3 regions of the Brevibacillus sp. TJ4 genome follow, and region 2 is predicted to be linked to each of the others. Evidence: riboswitches for the same ligand, from Rfam matches in the RefSeq annotation. Region 2 holds a riboswitch; each other region holds the start of a gene.
What was found. Region 2 has a riboswitch for lysine ahead of dapD (2,3,4,5-tetrahydropyridine-2,6-dicarboxylate N-acetyltransferase). Riboswitches for the same ligand answer to the same signal wherever they lie in the genome.
Positions count from the first base shown of each region.

Region 1: linked by a shared signal. The riboswitch ahead of ACAF76_RS16845 (amino acid permease) and the one ahead of dapD (2,3,4,5-tetrahydropyridine-2,6-dicarboxylate N-acetyltransferase) in region 2 are both predicted to bind lysine.
Region 3: linked by a shared signal. The riboswitch ahead of ACAF76_RS15135 (aspartate kinase) and the one ahead of dapD (2,3,4,5-tetrahydropyridine-2,6-dicarboxylate N-acetyltransferase) in region 2 are both predicted to bind lysine.

Region 1 is NZ_CP185865.1:3,445,767-3,452,636, reverse strand. Features, by position in the region: gene ACAF76_RS16850 (aminotransferase) at 1-1,030, shown strand, start outside; gene ACAF76_RS16845 (amino acid permease) at 1,082-2,521, opposite strand; lysine riboswitch at 2,646-2,833, opposite strand; partial or broken gene ACAF76_RS16840 (DinB family protein) at 3,047-3,531, opposite strand; gene ACAF76_RS16835 (CGNR zinc finger domain-containing protein) at 3,716-4,270, shown strand; gene ACAF76_RS16830 (alpha/beta fold hydrolase) at 4,332-5,105, shown strand; gene ACAF76_RS16825 (D-2-hydroxyacid dehydrogenase) at 5,165-6,166, opposite strand; gene ACAF76_RS16820 (PLP-dependent aminotransferase family protein) at 6,193-6,870, opposite strand, start outside.
Region 2 is NZ_CP185865.1:1,381,056-1,387,925, reverse strand. Features, by position in the region: gene ACAF76_RS06620 (hypothetical protein) at 110-706, opposite strand; gene ACAF76_RS06615 (N-acetyldiaminopimelate deacetylase) at 1,027-2,169, opposite strand; gene ACAF76_RS06610 (aspartate aminotransferase family protein) at 2,173-3,381, opposite strand; gene dapD (2,3,4,5-tetrahydropyridine-2,6-dicarboxylate N-acetyltransferase) at 3,396-4,106, opposite strand; lysine riboswitch at 4,186-4,370, opposite strand; gene ACAF76_RS06600 (GNAT family N-acetyltransferase) at 4,523-5,071, shown strand; gene ACAF76_RS06595 (EcsC family protein) at 5,064-5,861, opposite strand; gene ACAF76_RS06590 (hypothetical protein) at 5,889-6,086, opposite strand; gene ACAF76_RS06585 (hypothetical protein) at 6,188-6,870, opposite strand, start outside.
Region 3 is NZ_CP185865.1:3,071,268-3,078,137, forward strand. Features, by position in the region: gene ACAF76_RS15125 (succinate dehydrogenase cytochrome b558 subunit) at 1-88, opposite strand, end outside; gene ACAF76_RS15130 (DUF2507 domain-containing protein) at 417-863, shown strand; gene ACAF76_RS15135 (aspartate kinase) at 915-2,159, opposite strand; lysine riboswitch at 2,377-2,564, opposite strand; gene uvrC (excinuclease ABC subunit UvrC) at 2,653-4,434, opposite strand; gene trxA (thioredoxin) at 4,582-4,896, opposite strand; gene ACAF76_RS15150 (hypothetical protein) at 5,066-5,416, opposite strand; gene ACAF76_RS15155 (electron transfer flavoprotein subunit alpha/FixB family protein) at 5,534-6,493, opposite strand; gene ACAF76_RS15160 (electron transfer flavoprotein subunit beta/FixA family protein) at 6,514-6,870, opposite strand, start outside.

The DNA.
Region 1 (6,870 bases), 2.1 Mb from region 2:
GATGCGGGAAGCGTCCATCTCCTCGCTGGAGCGGGGGTATACAGCCTACACCTCCAATGCGGGGATGCTGGAGCTGCGCGTCGAGATTCAGAAATACCTGGAGGAGCGCTTTTCGGTCAGCTACCATCCGGAGAAGGAAATTCTCGTCACAGTCGGGGCCAGCGAAGCGATCGACATCGCGTTGCGCGCGATCCTCGACCCGGGTGACGAAGTGCTGGTCGTGGAGCCTTGCTACGTCTCCTACGAACCGGTGATCCGTCTGGCGGGAGGCGTGCCGGTTTTCCTGAAAACGACGATGGACAACCAGTTCAAGCTGACTCCTGAAGAGCTGGAGAAGCATATATCGCCACGCACCAAGGCAATTATTTTCTGCTATCCGAACAACCCGACCGGCAGCACGATGAGCGCTGAGGAGTGGAAGGCGCTTCTGCCGATTCTCGAAAAGCATGATCTGTTGGTCATCTCCGACGAAATTTACGCCGAGCTGACGTATGGCAAGATGCATGACAGCATCGCCGCGCTGCCTGGAATGAAGGAGCGGACGATTTTGATCTCCGGCTTTTCCAAGGCATTCGCGATGACAGGCTGGCGGTTGGGCTACGTCTGCGCCGAGCCGGAATTGCTCGCGGGCATGCTGAAAATCCACCAGTACACGATGCTCTGCGCCCCGACGATGGCGCAAATGGCCGCACTGGAAGCGCTGCGCCACGGTCGCGCGGACATGGAGCGGATGATCGAGAGCTACCGGCAGCGGCGCAACTACGTGGTCGACGGCTTCCAGCAGATCGGCCTCGCCTGCCATGAGCCGGAAGGAGCGTTCTATGCCTTCCCGTCCGTGGCGGCAACCGGACTGTCCGCCCCTGACTTCGCGGAAAGGCTGCTGCTGGAAGAAAAAGTGGCGGTCGTACCGGGCGATGTATTTGGCCAAAGCGGCGAGGGACATATCCGCTGCTCCTACGCGACATCGATGGAGCAGTTGAAAAAGGCGCTCGATCGCATGGAGCGCTTTGTACAGTCACTTTCCAAATAGCAGAAAAGGCTCCGCCATATCGCTTGGCGGAGCCTTTCGTTTGCCTGCATGCTATTCCTTCACGCTAAAATCGACTTTATCCAGCGGTACCAGCTTGGTTTTTTTGTTCCACTTGTACCCGAGCCAGAGGACGAGGAACAGCGGGACGCCGACGTAGGAGACGAGCACGCCGTACCAGTCGATGTTCTCGCCCAGGAATGCCCCGTAGTTTTGGCCGATAATCACGATGCAGCAAAGAATGAACGCGAAGATCGGGCCAAACGGGAACCACTTCGCCCGGTATGGCAGGTCAGCGAGGCTTCTGCCTTGCAAGAGATACGCCTTGCGGAAGCGGTAGTGGCTGATGGCAATTCCCAGCCAGGCGATAAAGCCGGACATCCCGGAGGCGTTCAACAGCCAGATGTAGACCGCTCCATCGCCAAACAGCGATGACAGAAAGGCGACGCCGCCGACCAATGTGGTTACCATCAGCGCGTAGATTGGTACGCCGTTGCGCGCGACCTTGGTCAGCCATTTTGGCGCTTTTCCTTCTTTGGCGAGGTTCCACAGCATCCGGGTGGAAGCGTACATCCCGGAGTTGCCCGCAGACAGGACCGAGGTGAGGATCACCGCGTTCATCACCGATGCTGCGAAGGCAAAGCCGGCATTTTCAAAGACAATCGTAAACGGGCTGATGGCGATGTCCGTGATATCACCGCTGACCAGGTTGGGGTTGTCGTACGGAACGAGCAGACCGATAATCAGGATCGCCAAGATGTAGAAGAGCAGGATGCGCCAAAAGATTTGACGGATTGCCCGGGGCACATTGCGGGCCGGATTTTGGCTCTCCCCTGCGGCCACACCGACCAGCTCTGTACCCTGGAAGGAGAAGCCCGCGATCATAAAGACGCCGACCATCGCCATGAAGCCGCCGCTGAACGGCGCATCGCCCTTGGTAAAGTTGCTGAAGCCGACTGCCTGCCCGCCCATGATGCCAAAAATCATCAGCAAGCCGATGACGATAAAGACGATAATCGTGACAACCTTGATCATTGCAAACCAGTATTCCGATTCGCCAAAGCTCTTGACCGACAACAGGTTGAGGCCGAGCATCAGAGCGAGAAACAGGGCGCTCCAGACGATGCCGGGCACGTCCGGCAGCCAGTATTTCATAATCAGGGCTGCGGCTGACAGCTCGACGGCAATCGTAATCGCCCAGTTGTACCAGTAGTTCCAGCCGAGGGCAAAGCCCAGCGACGGGTCGACGAACCGCGTAGCGTACGTGCTAAAGGAACCAGGGACAGGCATGTAGGCAGCCATTTCCCCGAGGCTTGTCATCAGGAAGTAGACCATAAAGCTGATTGCGATATAGGCGAGCAGGGCACCGCCCGGACCTGCGGAGTGAATCGACCCGCCGCTCGCCAGAAACAGTCCTGTACCAATCGAGCCACCGATGGCGATCATCGTCAGGTGGCGTGATTTCAGGCCCCGTTGCAGTTGTTGCGTAGACATGATGTGTGAACACGACCTTTCTATAATGATAGAAGTTTTTGCGGAAGGAAGGTCGGAAAATGAAAAACCGCCGTGGCCATCATACAGGCACAGGGCGGCATACTCCAATCCCCACCAAGCCTTCACGGAAGATAGCTCAACACGTTTGCCCTGGCTGACAAACGTGACAGTTCTGTCCCTTTCGAGTACAGCCCCAACCTGCGCGAACAGCGATTCAGCGCAGACTTCGGCGGTTTTTCCCTCATCTGTAGTCATCGATGTCGGCTGCATCTCGTACAGAATCTTATAAAAACCGCGACCTCTACCCCCATCGTGAAGATGAGGATACTGTGTATGAAATTGTTATACCCATCCATTATATAAAATAATTTATCGATTACAATACTTTTCGGCGGTTTGCAATTTTTTCCCTGTCCAAAAAAACGGATTCCACGCCGGGCGGGTCAGCAGAATCGTCGCAATCCTCAAACCGCCACTACAATGGATCGGCTTGCTTGGGCGGCAGCACGTGGAATACTGTCGGCCTTAACGCTGGGCCGGCCAGGAACCTTGCAGCTTGCGCAGTTGCACAATCTGTCCGGTGTGGTAGGCGTCGTGCAGGACGAGACTCATCGCGCTATCGAGGACTGTCCTGGTCGGCAAGGGGCGAAGCAGCTCTTCATCTGTCAGGGCTGAAAGTGCTTCCTGAATGTGCAGATGAACTTCTTCCATGCGCTTTAGCGTCGCCTGCCACGCTTCTTCGTCACCTGCGCCTCCGGTGGGAGCAAACGTCTCTTCATTGGTCGCATCCTCATGGGGAAAAGGCGTTCCGGCAAGCCGATGCAGCAGTCGCTCCTTGTAAAAAAGCAGATGGCTGACGTTTTCCCAAATCGTGTTGGTGCTTCACCGGGCGGTCTCCAGCTCGCCTGGGCGGCATCGACTCCTTCCAGAGCAAGTTGAAGCGGCGGATACCAGTCTTCCTGGTCATAGACGTACTTCCATTCCTGCAAAAGCAGATCCTTTGTATTCATTCCTGTGCCTCCTTACCTGTCTTCCTGAGAGGGAGTGCAGTATAATCAGGTTGTTGTCTCAGGATTTTTGTAACGACCATAAATCATTACGATAGTTACAAATATACATTACCATGTTATGGATTTTATTGGCAAGCAGAACGTAAAATGTGTGAGGAAAACGGGGGAAGCTGCTGTGGAAGTGATGTGCATTGACTTTTTGAACAGCGACTGGCGGGACTGGCGCGGTACAGGCAGACCGCGTGAAAACAGGCTGGACAGCCAGGAGTGGGTGGAAGCGTTTTTGCAAAAGTGGGGGCTTGCTGCCCCGTGGCCGCCGGAGGAGCCAATCCGCACACAACTGCTGGAGCTGCGGGAAACGATGCGGCACATCGTGGAGAAGGTGGCAGGCGGGGCACAAGCAGCCCCGGAAGAGCTGGCAGCACTGAACCGGGCCATGGCGCTGGCCCCTGACTGCTTGCGCATCGATCTGCTGGATGGAGCGTACCGTCTGAAGCGGACAAGCCCTGTCACGGGCTGGGAGCTGGTCATGGCCCGTGTCGCCGGTTCGTTTGCCGAATTGTTGGCGACTGAGGACGTGCGACGGATCAAGATTTGCGATAATCCGGACTGCCGGTGGATTTATTTCGATGAAAGCCGCAACCGCGTACGCCGCTGGTGCGACGACAAGGCATGCGGCAACCTGATGAAGGTAAGACGCTTTCGCCAGCGCCAGAAGCATAATGGTCAGGAAGGGTAACCGCAGAAAAATATGCCAATACTAAGCGAAAGGAAAGCGCAACGGAAAAGAGGGACGATCCATGGGCAAACTGCGCAGGCGCTTGTTTCCGGTTTTGATTTTGCTTTTCCTCGCGGTGGCTTGTGTAGCAGTCTGGTTTTTGCGACCTTATCCGGTGGGCGAGGCTGCTGTAGAGGCGATGCGCGGAGGGAGCGGCATTACCGTGACGGATACAGCGGGATGGATTCGCTTTGAGGGAGGACAAACCTTTCAGCCTTCCGTGATTTTTTATCCGGGGACCTTGGTGCAGGCAGAGAGTTATGCGCCGTTGGCAAGACTGCTGGCGGATAAAGGGTATCGCGTGTTTGTCGCGAAAATGCCGCTGCACCTGGCTATCCTCGACGCTGAGCGGGCCAACGGGCTGTTCAAGTCATTCCCCGACGACGTGTTTGTAATTGGCGGCCACTCGCTCGGCGGTGCGATGGCTGCCCATTTTGCCGCCGAAAACCCGGATCGCGTCATCGGGGTGTTTCTGCTCGGCGCCTACCCGGATCAGCGCGGCGACCTCAGCGAGACGGGGCTCCCCGTACTCTCGATGCTTGGCTCGCGTGACACAGTGGTGAGCCGCGAGAAGTACGAGGTGGGCAAGACGTACCTGCCGGAAGACGCTGTATACATCAGCATCGAAGGGGGAAATCACGCCCAGTTTGGCAGCTACGGCCCGCAGCCGGGAGACGGCGCTGCGCTGATTTCCCCCGAGGACCAATGGAAGCAGACGGCTGTCATGCTGGAGCAGTGGTTGATTACCTTGATGCTGGATATGGCCAAATCGCCGGAAGAAGGAACGGCGGGGTAGGCGCACAAAAAGCAGAACCCGATGCGACAAGCAATCGGGTTCCTTCCGTTTCTGCCAGCCTAATAGCCGGCTCTCACATTTACGACATTGAGCAGTTCCTCGCCCCTCACGTAGCGGATCAGGTTTTGCCTGAGCAACTCCATGTTGCGCTCCAGCGTACGCGGCGAGTAGTAGGCGTTGTGCGGGGTGACGATTACGTTTTCCATTTCCCAATACGGGTGGTCGACGGGAAGCGGCTCTACTTCGAAGACATCCAGTGCAGCCCCGGCCAGGTGCCCGCTTTGCAGGGCGGCGATCAAATCGCCATCGTGCACGGTATTGCCCCGCCCGACATTGATCAGATAGGAACCGGCCTTCATTTTGACCAGTTTCTCACGGTTGAGAAAGTGATACGTCCCTTCGCTCGACGGCAGCGCGAGCACGAGAAAATCCGACTCAGCGAGGATCATGTCCACCTGATCCAGTCCGACGACGAGGTCGGCTGCATCGTCACTCGCGCGAGCAGCAGCGGGGTTGCGCCGACAGCCGATTACCCGCATGCCCAATGCCTTGCAGCGCTGGGCAATCTGTCCCCCGATCTCTCCGTAGCCGAGAATCCCCACGGTTGAGCCGAGCAGTTCCTTCATCTCGACGTTCTGCCACTTTTTTTGCGCCTGGTTGCGCTGCATCGTCGGGAAATTGCGGGCGAAAGCGGTGATGCACATCACCGAATGCTCGGCAATGGGAATCGACGTACACCCCTTTGGATTGGTGATGACTACAGACGGGTTGAGCCGATCCGTTTGTACGGCATCGATTCCTACACTTAGCGAATGTACCCATCTGACCCGGGGCGCTTTGTCCAGAATTTGCAGCGTATCGCGCAAGCATACCGTGATGATGACATCACAGTCGCTTATGTCGGCTTGCGGTTCCGGTTCGGGAGTGCCTGGCTTCCACGGCTCCACGATGACGTCGGCGGCAAACTCCCTCAGTTGCGAGACGTACTGCTCGACCATCGGAATGCGCACGTAGATGCGCGGTTTGATCGTTTGCTTCGGCGAATACACATCCATTGCCATCCGCTACTCACTCCTTCTCTATTCGCTTATTGCTTTCCCTGGCTGGTTCGTGCTGCCTCGGCCAGCGCCGCGATCGCCTTGGACATCTGTGTCTCGTCGCAGTATGTAAAGCAGAGACGGGCGTAACGGCTGCCTTCCCCGTTCAAGAAAAAGTGTTTCCCGTCCAGATAGCTGACCCCGCACTCAAGTGCAATCGGAAGCATGAGCGAAGTGTCCACGCCTTCCGCGAAGCGCGCCCACACAAAATAACCGCCTTTTGGCACCTGAAACTCGATGTCGCCGCCTAGCTGACTGCGCAGCTCGGCGACCATATGGCTACATCGCACATGATACAGCGATGCCATCCTGTTCAAATGGGCGGAGAAGTCCATCTGCATGAGCAATTGACCGACCACCTCCTGCATGAAGACGCTGGTCAGACCGTCTGGCTTGAACAGGCGCATCTTTTCCAGAATACGGCTGTCCGCGATGGCCCAGCCCATCCGCAGGCCCGGCGCGATGATCTTGGAAAATGTGCTGATGTACACGACCCGCTCGGGAGCAAACGAATAAATGGAAGGCTGATACATGCCGCTAAAGCTGAGCTCGACATAGGCATCGTCCTCCAGGATGAAAAAGTTGTATTCCAGTGCCAACTGAGCGAGTTTTTTGCGCCTCTCCAAAGAAAGGCTGACCCCTGCCGGATTCTGGTAATTGGGCATGGT
Region 2 (6,870 bases):
CTCCCATCGTTCCTTTCCCTTTGTACTTGCCACCAACCATGTATCAGGCTATGAATGTAGTATACCATGTGGTCAAGTCCATTGAAAACGCATCCAGGCTAGTTCTTTTTTACCGCCCGACTGTAAAGGAGTTTTCGCCCACCGTCACATAGCTGCGCTGGTCGTCGTACTTCATTTGTACTTGTACTTTGTAGGTGCCATACTGCTCCAGCTTGGTCGAGACGAACGGCTCTGAGAAGTAGAAGCTGTTTGCTCTTTGGGTGTTGTACTTCCACTCTTTCCCCCGGTCTACGGTCTTGCCGTCAGGACCGATCAATTGCAGTCTCATTTGCACTTCCCTGGCAGCAGGGGCATCGTCTACCTCGACGAAGACGTTGAAGGTGCGCGGTACGTCTTTGTCGGTGTAGCCACTGATCGGATTGGAGAAGACGAGCGTTTTGTTTCTCGTCTGTTGAATTCCTTCGAGTACCATGACATTCACATTCGGTTTGATGATTTCCATCCGGCCGGAAGAGGCATTGTAGTCGACGAAGCCGCCCAATTTGTTGATGACGTCCTCTTGTGCCTTCGCAGCCGACGATGGCAGCTCATCGGCTATGCGATCACCGTCCAAATAAATGCGCAGTGCTCCTTCTCCCAGTGCTGTGGCTCCCCCTACTCCCGCAACTGCCACGGCAACAAGGGCAGACAACCATACTTTTTTCATGTGTGATACCTCCATTATGTGTGCGCATTGACGCGTAATTGATCCGAAAAATCTTCTCATTACCTTATACGCCCATAACGGAAAATAGTTGTGCTTGATTCAGAACTTTTTTCAACAATATCCACATTATCCACAACAGACGCATAAAGGGCTAACGCCACTTATACACAAAAACTTGTGAATAACCTGACTTTATCGCCCCAAATGATTTCACATTTTGTACTTGTCTGTTTTTATTTCGAGCAAAGGCAAAAAAACAAGCCCGGTACCTTGAGAGGCACCGGGCTCGACGTGATCGTACGGTTTCATGCGGGCTGTGCTCACTCGGCTTCCGACTGTGCCGACAGCCAGGTGAAGTAGCGCGATACGAGGCGAATCGCAACTTCGATCGCCTCTTCATTCGGCTCGATTTTGGCATGATGCAGGCCGTATGGCGTCTGCACGCCGAGCCAGAACAAAAAACCGGGGATGTCGCGCAGGAAGTAGCCGAAATCTTCGCCGGTCATCGCTTCCTTGCAGCAAATCATCGTCACGTCCGGGCAATCCTGCTCCACCCAGTCGATAAACGCTTCCGTCAGCGACTCTTCGTTGAAAACCTGGCAGTAGCCACAGCCATAGTCGATCGTCGCTGTACATTCAAAGCTGGCTTCGACGCCTTTGACCATGGATTCGATGCGCTGTTTCACCCGTTGCATCGACTCCATCGAGAACGTGCGAATCGTTCCCTCCAGCCTCGCCTTTTCCGCGATGATATTCTGCTTCGTGCCGCCTTCGATCTTGCCGACTGTGATGACGGCAGAATCGAGCGGATCGATGTTGCGGGCGACGATCGACTGCAGTTGCGTGACCAGATGGCTGGCCGCTACGACCATGTCGTTGGCGTTATGGGGAAAAGCCGCATGTCCGCCCTTGCCGACCAGGTCGATAAACAATTCTGACGTATTGGCGAACAGCAAACCTGGCTTGGTGGCAATGTGCCCGACCGGATACTCCGGTGCGATGTGCAGGGCAAAAATAAAGTCTGGACGCCACGCAGCAAATTCCGCGCTCTCCAGCATCGGCTGTGCTCCGCCCGGCCCTTCCTCGGCAGGCTGGAAGACAAACAGCAGATTGTCCGCAAGCGGATGGTGGGCGAAATGCGTCAACAAGCCGACCGCAATCGCCATGTGCATGTCGTGTCCGCAGGCGTGCATGAAGCCCTCATGCTCGGAGCGAAACGGATACGTCGTCTCTTCCGGGATCGGCAGACCGTCCATATCGGTTCGCCAGGCAAATGTGCGCTTCGGATTGGTCCCGTTCAGGCGCACGAGAATACCTGTGCGCCACGTCTTGATCTCCATCCGCTCCTGCGGCAAACGCGCGATATAGTCAAGCAGATAGCGCTGTGTTTTTACTTCCTGAAAGCCCGGTTCGGGAATTTTGTGCAGATCTCGCCGGATTTGCACAAAAGGCGATTCGCTCATTCCTCACGCCTCCTTGGCGGCAAAAGCCGCTACATGTCGGGCGAAGACGGACAGGAACTGGTCTGCATCCGCTTTTGTCAGAGTCAATGGCGGCAGCAGGCGGACAATCGTCTTTTGCGTAACATCCACCAAGATTCCCTCGGCGAGCAAATTTTTCTGCAGCTGGCTGGCCTCTTCCGCCGAGATGTGCAACGGGATACCGACCATCATGCCTTTTCCGCGCAGCTCCTGGAGCTGATCGGGGAAACGCTGGCGCAATTGCTCCAGGCCATCCCAGAGGTAGACGATCACCTCGTTGACATGTGCAGCGAAGGTCGGGTCCAGCAGTTCATCCAGAACGGCATTGCCCAAAGCCGCAGACAGCGGCGAAGGAGCAAACGTGGTCCCGTGGTCGCCCGGTTTGAACTGGTTCATCAGCTTCGGACCGGCAATCACTCCGCCCAGCGGCAAGCCTCCGCCCACGCCTTTGGCAAACAGGATCATGTCAGGCTTGACGCCGGCATGCTGGTACGCAAACAACTTGCCTGTGCGTCCCATTCCTGTCTGAATTTCATCGATGACAAAAAGCATCCCTTCTGCCTGGCAAATCGCTTCCACCTCTTGAAGAAAGCTCTCCGACAGCGGAATCACTCCGCCGGAGCCGAGAACCGGTTCCATCAATACGGCGGCCGGTTTGGCCTGCTTGCAAATCTCGCGCAATCCGTCTGCATCGTTGGCCTCCAGCTCAAAGACCGGAAAAGCCGGCTGCGGGAAGTCCTGGTACACGCCCGGCTGCCGCGTCAGGCGAACGGCGCCAAGCGTTCGGCCGTGGAAGCTGTTGCGCAGGACGACTACTCCTTCGCGCCCTTGTGCTTCTGTCTTCGTCCACTTGTGGATCAGCTTGATCGCCGCCTCTGTCGCCTCTGCCCCGGAGTTGCTGAAAAACACCTTGCCCGGGATCGTGTTTTCGACCAGACGCTGGGCGAGACGGATCGCCGGCTGGTTCAGGAAGACGTTGGAGATGTGCAAAAATTTCTTGCCTTGCTCCACCAGTGCCTCCACGATGCGTGGATGGGAGTGGCCCAGCACGTTTACAGCCAGGCCGGTGAACAAATCCAGATACCGCTTCCCCTCGGTATCGTACAAGTAGTTGCCCTCTCCCTTGTCGATTGCAATCGGCAGCCTTTTGTAGGTGGAGATGATGTATCGTTCATCGAGCGATTGCCAATCCATGCTGTCTCTCTCCCTTAGAGCTGACGCAGCTCTTGCATGATTTCTGTTTTCGAACGGGTTTTGTCGTCGATTTCCTTGATGATGCGTGCAGGTGCTCCCGCTACGACTACGTTCGGCGGCACGTCCTGGGTTACGATCGCGCCAGCGGCAACGACAGAGCCCTGGCCGATACGGACGCCTTCGAGAATGACCGCGTTGGCTCCGACCAGCACATCGTCTTCGATGATGACAGGGGTAGCCGATGGTGGCTCGATGACACCGGCAACGACTGCGCCAGCACCGATATGGCAATTTTTACCAATCGTGCCGCGTCCGCCTACTACCGCGTTCATGTCGATCATCGTTCCTTCTCCGATAACGGCACCGATGTTGATCGAAGCGCCCATCATAATGACAGCGTTATTGCCGATCGTCACCTGGTCGCGAATGATTGCGCCTGGCTCGATACGCGCCTGGATTCCTTTCATGTCCAACAGCGGAATTGCCGAGTTGCGACGGTCGTTCTCCACCACGTAGTCCTCGATTTTGTCTGCGTGCTGTGCCAGTACGGGCTCTATTTCCTTCCACTCGCCAAACACGACGCCGGTATTGCCTGTAATAAACGCCTTGGCATTGGCGCCGAAGTCGATCCCGTCGAGCTCACCTTTTATGTACAGCTTGACCGGGGTTTTCTTTTCGCTTTTCTGAATAAACGCGATAATTTCATGTGCATCCATCATGTTCACTGGGAAATCCTCCTTTTTAACATTGAAAAGCAATGAGTAGCATTCGCTATCCCATTGCTTTTGATTCTCTCGCAAGCAAATCGTAAATAGCGCTCCACGAAAGGCTGCTGCCTTCCATGACAGGATTTTGGTTCTTCACGTCAATCCCAGCCTCTGCGCTTCAGGGGAGCGGCACAAGCTTCGGCACTTCAGCCTTTCCTTTTTTCCTGTCCCCTGACAGCCTGCAAAAAAAGTACTCATCCTCTGTGCACCTCTATTTAGATTCATTATCCGAATTTCATCTTACTCTATCAAATTCCACAAGATGTGGCAACTTGTTTCTTGTTATCAGTATAGTGAGTAAACACTCTATTTTCCAACAATTTTACGTGGTATGATCGAAAATGCCTGCTCATTTTCCTGTAAGGAGTGATTGTATGCGCCCATTGCAAACAGATGACATTGCATTGCGTCCGATGGGTACGAGCGACACTGAGCAGCTTTTGTCGCTTCGTATCCGAAACCGCGAATTTTTGCAGCCGTTCGAACCGATCCGCAGCGCATCCTATTTCACCTATGACGGACAGTACGAACTGATGCAGCAGGCCGAACGGGAATTTGCTGCCGGCACCGGCTTCGCCTTTGGCATATACCTCTCGGCCACCGACGAGCTGATCGGACGGGTCGCTTTGGCCAACGTCGTCCGCGGTGCCTGGCAAAACGCGACAATCGGCTACTTTCTCGATCAGACGCACAACGGCAAGGGATACATGTCCACGGCCGTGCAGTTGGCGCTCTCCTTTGCCTTCGGTGAAGCCGGCTTGCACCGCGTCCAGGCGGGGGTCATGCCGCGAAACACGGCTTCGATCCGCGTGCTCGAGAAGAACGGTTTTCGCCAGGAAGGACTTTCGTTGCGCTACCTGCAAATAAACGCCGTATGGGAAGACCATCTTATCTATGCCATGACAGCAGAAGAATTTACTTGAGCCGCTCCAGAATCCGCCGCTTGCGGTACAGCATCATTCCGGCTTCGGCGACGTCCTGGACTGTAGAGCGATTGATATAGGCGCCAAACAGCATGCCAGCGATCGGAACAAGCTGAAACAGCTTTTTCCAGCCAAAATTCTCCGTGTAGGTCAGCACTACCTCACGCCATCCTTGCAGTTGGGCGACTACATCCTTTTGCGCAGCAGGATCGTCAAAGCGCGAAAGCTCGTCGAGGATGGCCTTTTTGCCTACGATGTCGGCAGAGGCGAATTGCAGACATTTGACGATAAACAGCCGCTCGCGCTTCTCCTCTGGCCGATAGCCGTAGCACAGCGCCATTTCTTGCAGGATTTTCAACGAGGTCCCCAAGAGCAAGGGAATGTCGATCGCAAGCGTAAACAAGCCGCCGATCCCTGTCGTGGCTCCCTGTACAGTGGCAAAGGTAGCGCGTGAATCCCGCAACTCATTGGCTACTTCGTTCATCAGCGAAAGCGGACTGTCAGCAACCGTCGTCGCGCCGTAGCTGGCCTGCTGAAGCGGGTCTGCTTTGCTGCGAAACCGGCTGTATACGGCTTGATCCTGAATCAGGTACTTCCCGCCTGTCTCGAGAAAGGCGGCCAGCTCATCGACTGCCATTCCAAGCTTTTCGCGGATGAATGCCGGCGTGACCCGGTCGAGCAGAACGAACGGCAGTCTCCCCAGCTTTTCCCAAAACCACAAATCATTTTGCGCCTTCTCCCACGCCTCTACTTCAGCCAGCGACCGAAGCAATTGTTCTCTTGTCTCCATTTCTTGCCTCCACTTCTCTTGCATGATTCAGCTGTCTGCGTCGGCCCGCTTCCACTTGCACTGGTTTCGCAACAGTTCACGGATAAAATCACGAAGCTCCGCCTCCGTGAAAAAGCATGCGAACTCTTCTTCTTTTTTTACGATTCCCATCTTCTTATGTTTCACCAATCCGCCTTCTGCGTGGAACCCGAATTTCTCCAGCAGGGCGCGCTGTTCCTCTGTCATCTTCACCCCTCCTAGAACTCGCTTGGCCGACCGCTTTGACCTGTCCTACCAAAAAAAGTCCAGGCCCTCGCGCTCAAGCAAGGGCTTGGACTGTCGGTAAGCTATTCGCCGACTACAACGGTAAACAGCAGCCGCTGCTCCTCTTCTTCTTCCGTCACCTCTTTGGAGTAGGAACGAGAAGAGGAGACGACACTGCATTGGAGGTAGGTCATGTAGTTGATGACTTCGACCGTATATTCCCCCTTGCGTCCATCCCGTTCGATGATGGATTGCAGATTGAGCGTGTCACGTCCTCCGGGCACTTCATCTTCCTTTCGGCTTGGCCGAATCGTCGTGAGTTTTTCCCCTTCATAGGAGACGACGACTTCGTTGGAGGAGAAAATCGGGGAGGTGCCGAAAACATGTCTCGCTCCAAACGGCACATTTCCGTACTCCCATACGGTGTCCGCCACATACAGGAAGCGTCGGTCCTCCTTGTCCTTTTCCCTCTTCACCTTTTTCATTCCTTTGAATGCGGCGTGGGTTGATGACAGCGTCAACTCCTCCAGGTCTTCCAGTGAACGAGAATCTACTTCAATCCGATCGCCGTCTGTGTACTCCTTGCCGCTTTTCGTATGCAGCTTCATGGGGAGCAGGTCGGGGCTTTCTCCCCTATCGCCAATCTCGCATGCGGGAGCCGAAGGTTTCGGCTTGGCTCCTTCGATCAATTGAATCGTACCGCACCATGAAAGATCCGGATTTTCCTTGCTGTAGTAGTTGATTTTATATCTTCCCACGCCGAGCT
Region 3 (6,870 bases), 1.7 Mb from region 2:
TCAAGTGGAACAGCAGGAACAGCCCGATTGGAATTACGCCTAGAAGTGAGTGGAGCCTGTGACTGAGAAAGCTATGGCCTTTCGCCATACAATGTCCCCCTTTCAACATATATAACGCTACTTTTACTCGTTCTTTCTCCCATATCCTTACCCATTGCCTTTTCGGTTAGACATGACGGTACAAGCCGCCACTCCTTGTCCCGAATCGACAAATTGTGTCGGAATATGAAAAAAAGAATGGCAAAACATTGACCACAACAATTGTACTCCTGACGCTAGGGAGCGTCAAGACAATGAATAGACTAAATCCATTGATAGATCAAACTTCCCTGATCCCTTCCTAGCAATCTACTGCAAAGTTGGCATGAAAGACTCTCCCTCCTCATAGTCTAGTAGCAGACAGGAGGGAAGTGAACATGAAGGAGAACGATCAGTTGGCGGCCTTGCTGCCAGCTCCGTCGCTAGCATACGCCGAGAGGATCAACATGCCCTACCTCGGGTACCATCTGTTGCGGGAAACTTTGACCAGCACCCTCTTGGGGGAAAGCGAAAGTCCCATTCTCTACTGGATCGGCAAAGACATGGGGAAAAAGATCCCGATCCGCTCGGCGAACGGAATCATTCTTCCGTTTGTCCGCCTTGGTCTGGGCAAGCTGGATTTGCTGGAAGAGTCATCCGGCCAGATTTGCTATAGCTTGTCCCACACCATTTACAAGTACATGACCAAAGAGCGCCTCTGCCGCACCCTCGGCTTCGAATCCGGCGTCATCGCCGGAAGCGTCGAGCGGTGGCAGGGCAGGCTGGTAGAAGCGCAGCTTGAAGTCGAGGAGCAGGAGAGCGTTCGCATCGTCGTCCGCTTTTAGGATCGGCGGCAAAAAATCCCCCTCTGCCGACGTGGAAGAGGGGGAAGGAGCTTACGACAGGCCGTGGACGACCGCCGTTTCCGCCACATCAAGACCAAATGCGGTGTGCAGACTGCGAACCGCCAGTTCGGTTGCCTCGGCGGGCACGACGCAAGATACTTTAATATCGGAAGTAGAGACCATTTTGATCGTGATTTTCTGATCGGCCAGCACGCGGAACATCTCTGCCGCCACGCCCGGATTGTTGACCATGCCAGCGCCAACGATCGATACTTTGGTCAGCCCTTCCTCGTAGTCGACCTGCTCGAAGCAAAGCAGCGACTTGTGCTGTTCCAGGGTGTCCAACGTCTTTTTCAAATCGCCTGAGGCGACGGTAAAGGAAATGTTCGTGACCGGTGCATCGTACGTGCTCTGGATGATAATATCGACGTTTACCTGGTTGTCGGCGAGCGTGTTGAACAGTTTGGACAACGTCCCGACCTGTGCCGGCATGCCCACGACTGTCACCTTCGCCACCTCGTCGTCATGTGCCACACCGCTTACGATTCTTCCCGTTTCCATTTCCGCTGCCTCCTCTACATTTGTGCCATCTTCGGTGGTAAAGCTGGAGCGCACCACCATCCGTACCTTGTATTTTTTCGCCGCTTCCACCGAGCGCGGGTGGAGCACACCTGCCCCGAGATTGGCCAGCTCGAGCATTTCATCATAAGAGATGCTGTCCAGTTTTCCGGCAGCGGGCACGACGCGCGGATCGGCTGTGTACACGCCCGCGACATCGGTGAAAATCTCGCATTTTTCCGCTTGCAGCCCTGCGGCCAGCACGACGGCAGAGGTATCGGAGCCACCTCGTCCCAGCGTGGTAATCTCTCCCTCGTCGCTGATTCCCTGGAAGCCCGCTACGATGACTACGCGGCCGCGAGCCAGCTCCTGCGAAATCCTCTCGGGATTTACGGCGGTAATCCGCGCCCTGCCGTGGATTGATTCGGTCACCACGCCCGCCTGCCAGCCGGTCAGCGAGATCGCGTCATATCCTTTCTGGTGCAGTGCCATCGCCAACAGCGCGATCGACACCTGTTCGCCGGTGGAGAGCAGCATATCCATTTCCCGCTCTGACGGGTATTGGGAAATTTGTTTGGCCATATCGACCAGAACGTCCGTAGATTTTCCCATGGCCGAGACGACGACGACCACGTCATGGCCTTCCTGTTTATACGCAACGATCCGATCCGCTACTCGCAAAATTCGCTCAATGGTCCCGACGGATGTACCGCCGTATTTCTGCACGATCAGTCCCATGGTTTCTCTCCTTTTTGATCTCTATCCGTGTTCTCTCTTTTTATCTGTTTATCCGTTTTTCTCTCGTAACTCCACCCAAAAAACAAAAAAGACACCAACAAGGAATCGCACCTGTCGCTGTCTACTGTTTCGACATACCGGTTCCTCCCTTCCCAATACACGCCGCAGTGGGGGATGACATAAGAAAATACACCGTCATCACACTCACACTGACAAACCGTGAGATAGCACTCCATCTGGCAACTGGTCATTGCCCAGATGACAGTCCTGCGCTTCTTCAACGCAAGCCCAGCAAGCAGGGAAGCGGGTCTCCCTACGAGCTTCGGCGAATTCCCCTTTCCCGTACCCTTCATAGATTCCCGATCTCAGGGTGGTACTCTTGGTCTTCGCGCCTCTACCTCACTCCTTTGGGGAAGTGAGGCCTTATATTCTGTTTGAAAAGGATTATAACACGCAGTGCCGGACGGTTCAATGAAAAATGCGCAAAATGGGGCTATGACTCCATCTTGCGCAAATGGGCAATAATCTCCCGGGCCAGCTTGTCGCCAATCCCGAGCTGCCGAAAATCTTCTACAGTCGCTTCCCGCATTTTTTTCAGCGAGCCAAAATGCGTGAACAGCAGCTTTCTGCGCTTCTCTCCGATACCGGGGATTTCATCCAGTTGGGAGGAGAGCATCGTCTTTGCCCGCGATTGCCGATGAAACGTGATGGCAAAGCGGTGGACTTCGTCCTGAATCCGCTGCAGCAGGTAATACTCGTAGCTGTCCCGTCTCATTTCCACCGGCTCCGGTGGATCGCCGAACAGCAACTGCGCGGTGCGGTGCCGTTCGTCCTTGGCCAGGCCGCAGACGGGGATGTACAGACCGAGTTCGTTTTCCAGCACATCTACCGCCGCGCTGATCTGTCCTTTTCCGCCGTCGATCACGATCAGATCGGGCATCTCTTGGTTCTCTTTCAGCAGGCGCGAATAGCGGCGGCGGATGACTTCCCGCATCGAGCCGTAATCATCCGGCCCTTCCACGCTTTTGATCTTGAACTTGCGGTATTCTTTCTTGTCGGGGCGGCCGTCGGTAAACACGACCATCGCCGACACCGGGTCGGTCCCCTGAATGTTGGAGTTGTCGAATGCTTCGATGCGATGCGGCGTGCCGATTCCAAGCGCATGGCCGAGGTTGTGGACGGCCTGGATCGTACGGGCGTCGTCCTTGGACATCAGGGCGAACTTCTCCTGCAGGGCAATCCGTGCGTTTTCCGAAGCCATCTGCACGAGCTCCCGCTTGGTGCCCCGTTTTGGCGTGTACACCTTGACGCCCAGCCATTCGGCCAACAGCTCGGGATCGCTTTCTTCCGCCAGCAGAATTTCCTTCGGCAGAGCGTTTAGCTTGTCGTAGTAAAACTGGCTGACAAAGGACATAAAATCTTCGGACTCCGTTCCGTAGTAGGGGAAGGAGGTCGTTTGCCGCTCGATCATTTTGCCTTTGCGCATGTAGAAAACCTGCACGCACATCCAGCCTTTTTCCACGGCAAAGCCGATGATGTCCCTGTCCATGGTATCGGCCATCGTTACCTTTTGCTTTTCCATGACCGCTTCGATGCTCTTGATCTGGTCGCGGTATTCCTTGGCCCGCTCGAACTCCATCGCTTCCGCAGCCTGCTGCATTTTCTCTGTCAGCTGCTGCTTCATCTCCTCGTGGCCGCCGTCGAGAAAACGGCTGATCTCTTCCACGAGCCGCTGGTTTTCCTCGGCCGCCACATCCTGCACACAGGGAGCGAGACACTGGCCCAGATGATAGTAGAGGCAGACCTGCTTCGGCATCGTCTTGCACTTGCGCAGCGGATACAGCCGATCAAGCAGCTTTTTGACCTCCTGGGCGGCACCGGCGTTCGGGTACGGTCCGAAATAGCGAGCCTTGTCTTTTAATACCTTGCGCGTAATCTCCAGACGCGGCTGCGCTTCGTTGGTGATCTTGATGTACGGATAGGTCTTGTCGTCCTTGAGCATGACGTTGTAGCGCGGGTTGTGCTGTTTGATCAGGTTGCATTCCAACACGAGCGCTTCGATCACGGTAGAAACGACGATATATTCAAAGTCGGCGATTTCGCTGACCAACAGTTGTGTCTTCCCGTCATGGCTGCCGGTAAAGTAGGAGCGGACGCGGTTTTTCAGCACTTTTGCCTTTCCCACGTAGATGATGTCGCCTGCGGCGTTTTTCATCAGGTAGCAGCCCGGCTTATCCGGCAGAACGGCCAGTTTGTCTTTCAAGGAGCTGTTCATTCGTCTGCTCCCTCCTTCAACAGTTCGTTCCATTGCAACATCGTATCAAATTTCCTACGTGATGAAAATGAGGGAAGAGAAGAAAAAAAAGCAGCATTTGCCACTTCCATGCAAATGCTGCCTGCTTGCAATTCGTTTTCGTACGTTTTACAGGTGTTTGCCCACTGTCGCCATCAGCGCTTCCTTCGGTTGGAAACCGATCACCTTGTCAACAGGCTGACCGTCTTTGAACACGATCAGGGTCGGGATCGACATGACGCCGAATTTGCCGGCCGAATCCGGATTGTCGTCTACGTTGACTTTGACGATTTTCAGCTGCGAGCCTACTTCGCTGTCAATTTGTTCCAGAACCGGTGCAATCATTTTGCATGGGCCGCACCACGGTGCCCAGAAGTCAACCAGTACAGTACCGCTTTGTACTTCCTGGGAAAATGTCTGATCTGTAGCGTTTACAATCGCCATGGAAAGTTACCTCCTTGAAATCCTCTCGGAAAAAAGTACCTGACGTCAATCAGTATATCATCGAAACTGCAAATTGACCACGTCAACAGACACTTTGCCTGCACCCGATCATAGTCTGCCCTTGACAGTCACGCTTTAATGATGAAAATGCGATTTTCGCCCAAACGCATTACTGTCTCGTCTGTTTCAAGCGGTTGATCTGGCGTTCGTGATCGGTTACCTTGCGATGCAAAAGGTCCAGATCGGCTGTGTGGAATCTGTCGTCACGCTCGATGCGATCAAAGCGCCTGTACACATCATCGCGAAAGGCGTACATTTCATCCTTGAACGCATACATCTCGTCACGAAACGCATACATTTCATCCTTGAACGCATACATCTCGTCACGAAACGCGTACATCTCGTCGCGAAACGCGTACATCTCCGTTTTGAACTCGCGCAGTTCCGCTTGCGTCTCCTTCACGATCCGGTTGTTTTCCGCCACCATGTGAATCAGTTGTTCCAGCAACTTTTCATTCATCAAGGCCCACCTCGCTTACCCAAAATCATACCATGTACGCCCATCCTACGGCAGGTGGCTGGGATAAAAAAAACGTCCCGACATGTCGGAACGCTTTTTTGACTATCCGCAGGCCCGTTAGACGAGCACTTTTTTCAATTCGGCTGTCAGCAGCGGTACGACTTCAAACAAGTCACCCACGATGCCGTAGTCAGCGATCTGGAAAATGGGCGCTTCCGGGTCCTTGTTGATCGCCACAATCACCTTGGAGCTGGACATGCCGGCCAGATGCTGGATCGCACCGGAAATGCCGCAGGCGATGTACAGATCAGGCGTGACCACTTTTCCGGTCTGGCCGATCTGCATGGAGTAGTCGCAATAGTCCGCGTCGCACGCCCCACGGGATGCGCCTACAGCAGCTCCGAGCACCTCTGCCAGCTCGTAGAGAGGCTTGAAGCCGTCCGCGCTCTTCACGCCGCGCCCGCCCGCGATCACTACCTTGGCCTCGGACAAGTCAACTTTTCCGCTCGTCTTGCGCACGACTTCTTTTACGATCGTACGCAGGGCCTTGATCTCCAGGTCAACCGGAACAACTGTCGCCGTCTTGCTGGCGTCTGCTTCACCCGGCTTGATGTTGTTCGGACGAATCGTGACAAACGTCTTGCCATCGACAAATTTACGCTGCTGGAACGCTTTTCCGGCATAGATCGGACGGGTGAACAGGGGACCTTCGTCGAGAGCGGTCACATCCGACACCAGCCCGAAGCCGAGACGCGCTGCCACACGCGGCGCCACATCGCGGCCGATGGAAGTATGGCCCATGACCACGGCATCCGGGTTGGCCAGCTCGATCAGTTGCACGACCGCCTGCGCATAGGCATCAGGCGTATACGCTGCGAGCGCTTCGTGATTGGCGGTGTACACCGTGGAAGCTCCGTGCTGTCCCAGTGCAGCGGCAAGCGCCTGTGCTTCCGCGCCGAAAACGCCCGCCACTACTTCTCCGCCTGCCGCGATCGTCTTCGCTGCGGCCAGGGCTTCCAGAGACACATTTCGCAGTTGTCCGTCCCGTACTTCTGCCAAAACAAGTACTTTTTTCATGGAAATCCTCTCCTTCTCTCCTAGATCACTTTCGCTTCGTTGCGCAGCAGTTGCACCAATTCTGACACTTGTGCCGTCAGATCACCGGACAAAATCCGTCCAGCCTGCTTGGTCGGCGGCAAAAATTGATCCACGATTTCGGTCTTCGCCTTCACATCGTCGGCAGACAGGCCCAAATCGTCAGCAGAGAGGCGCTCCAGCGGTTTTTTCTTTGCTTTCATAATCCCTGGCAGGGAAGGATAGCGAGGTTCGTTCAAGCCTTGCTGCGCCGTGATGAGGACAGGCAAGCTGGTCTCTACCACTTCCAGGTCGCCTTCGACGTCACGCTCAGCTCGTACAGTCGTACCATCTATCTCCAGTTTCACAACGGTCGATAC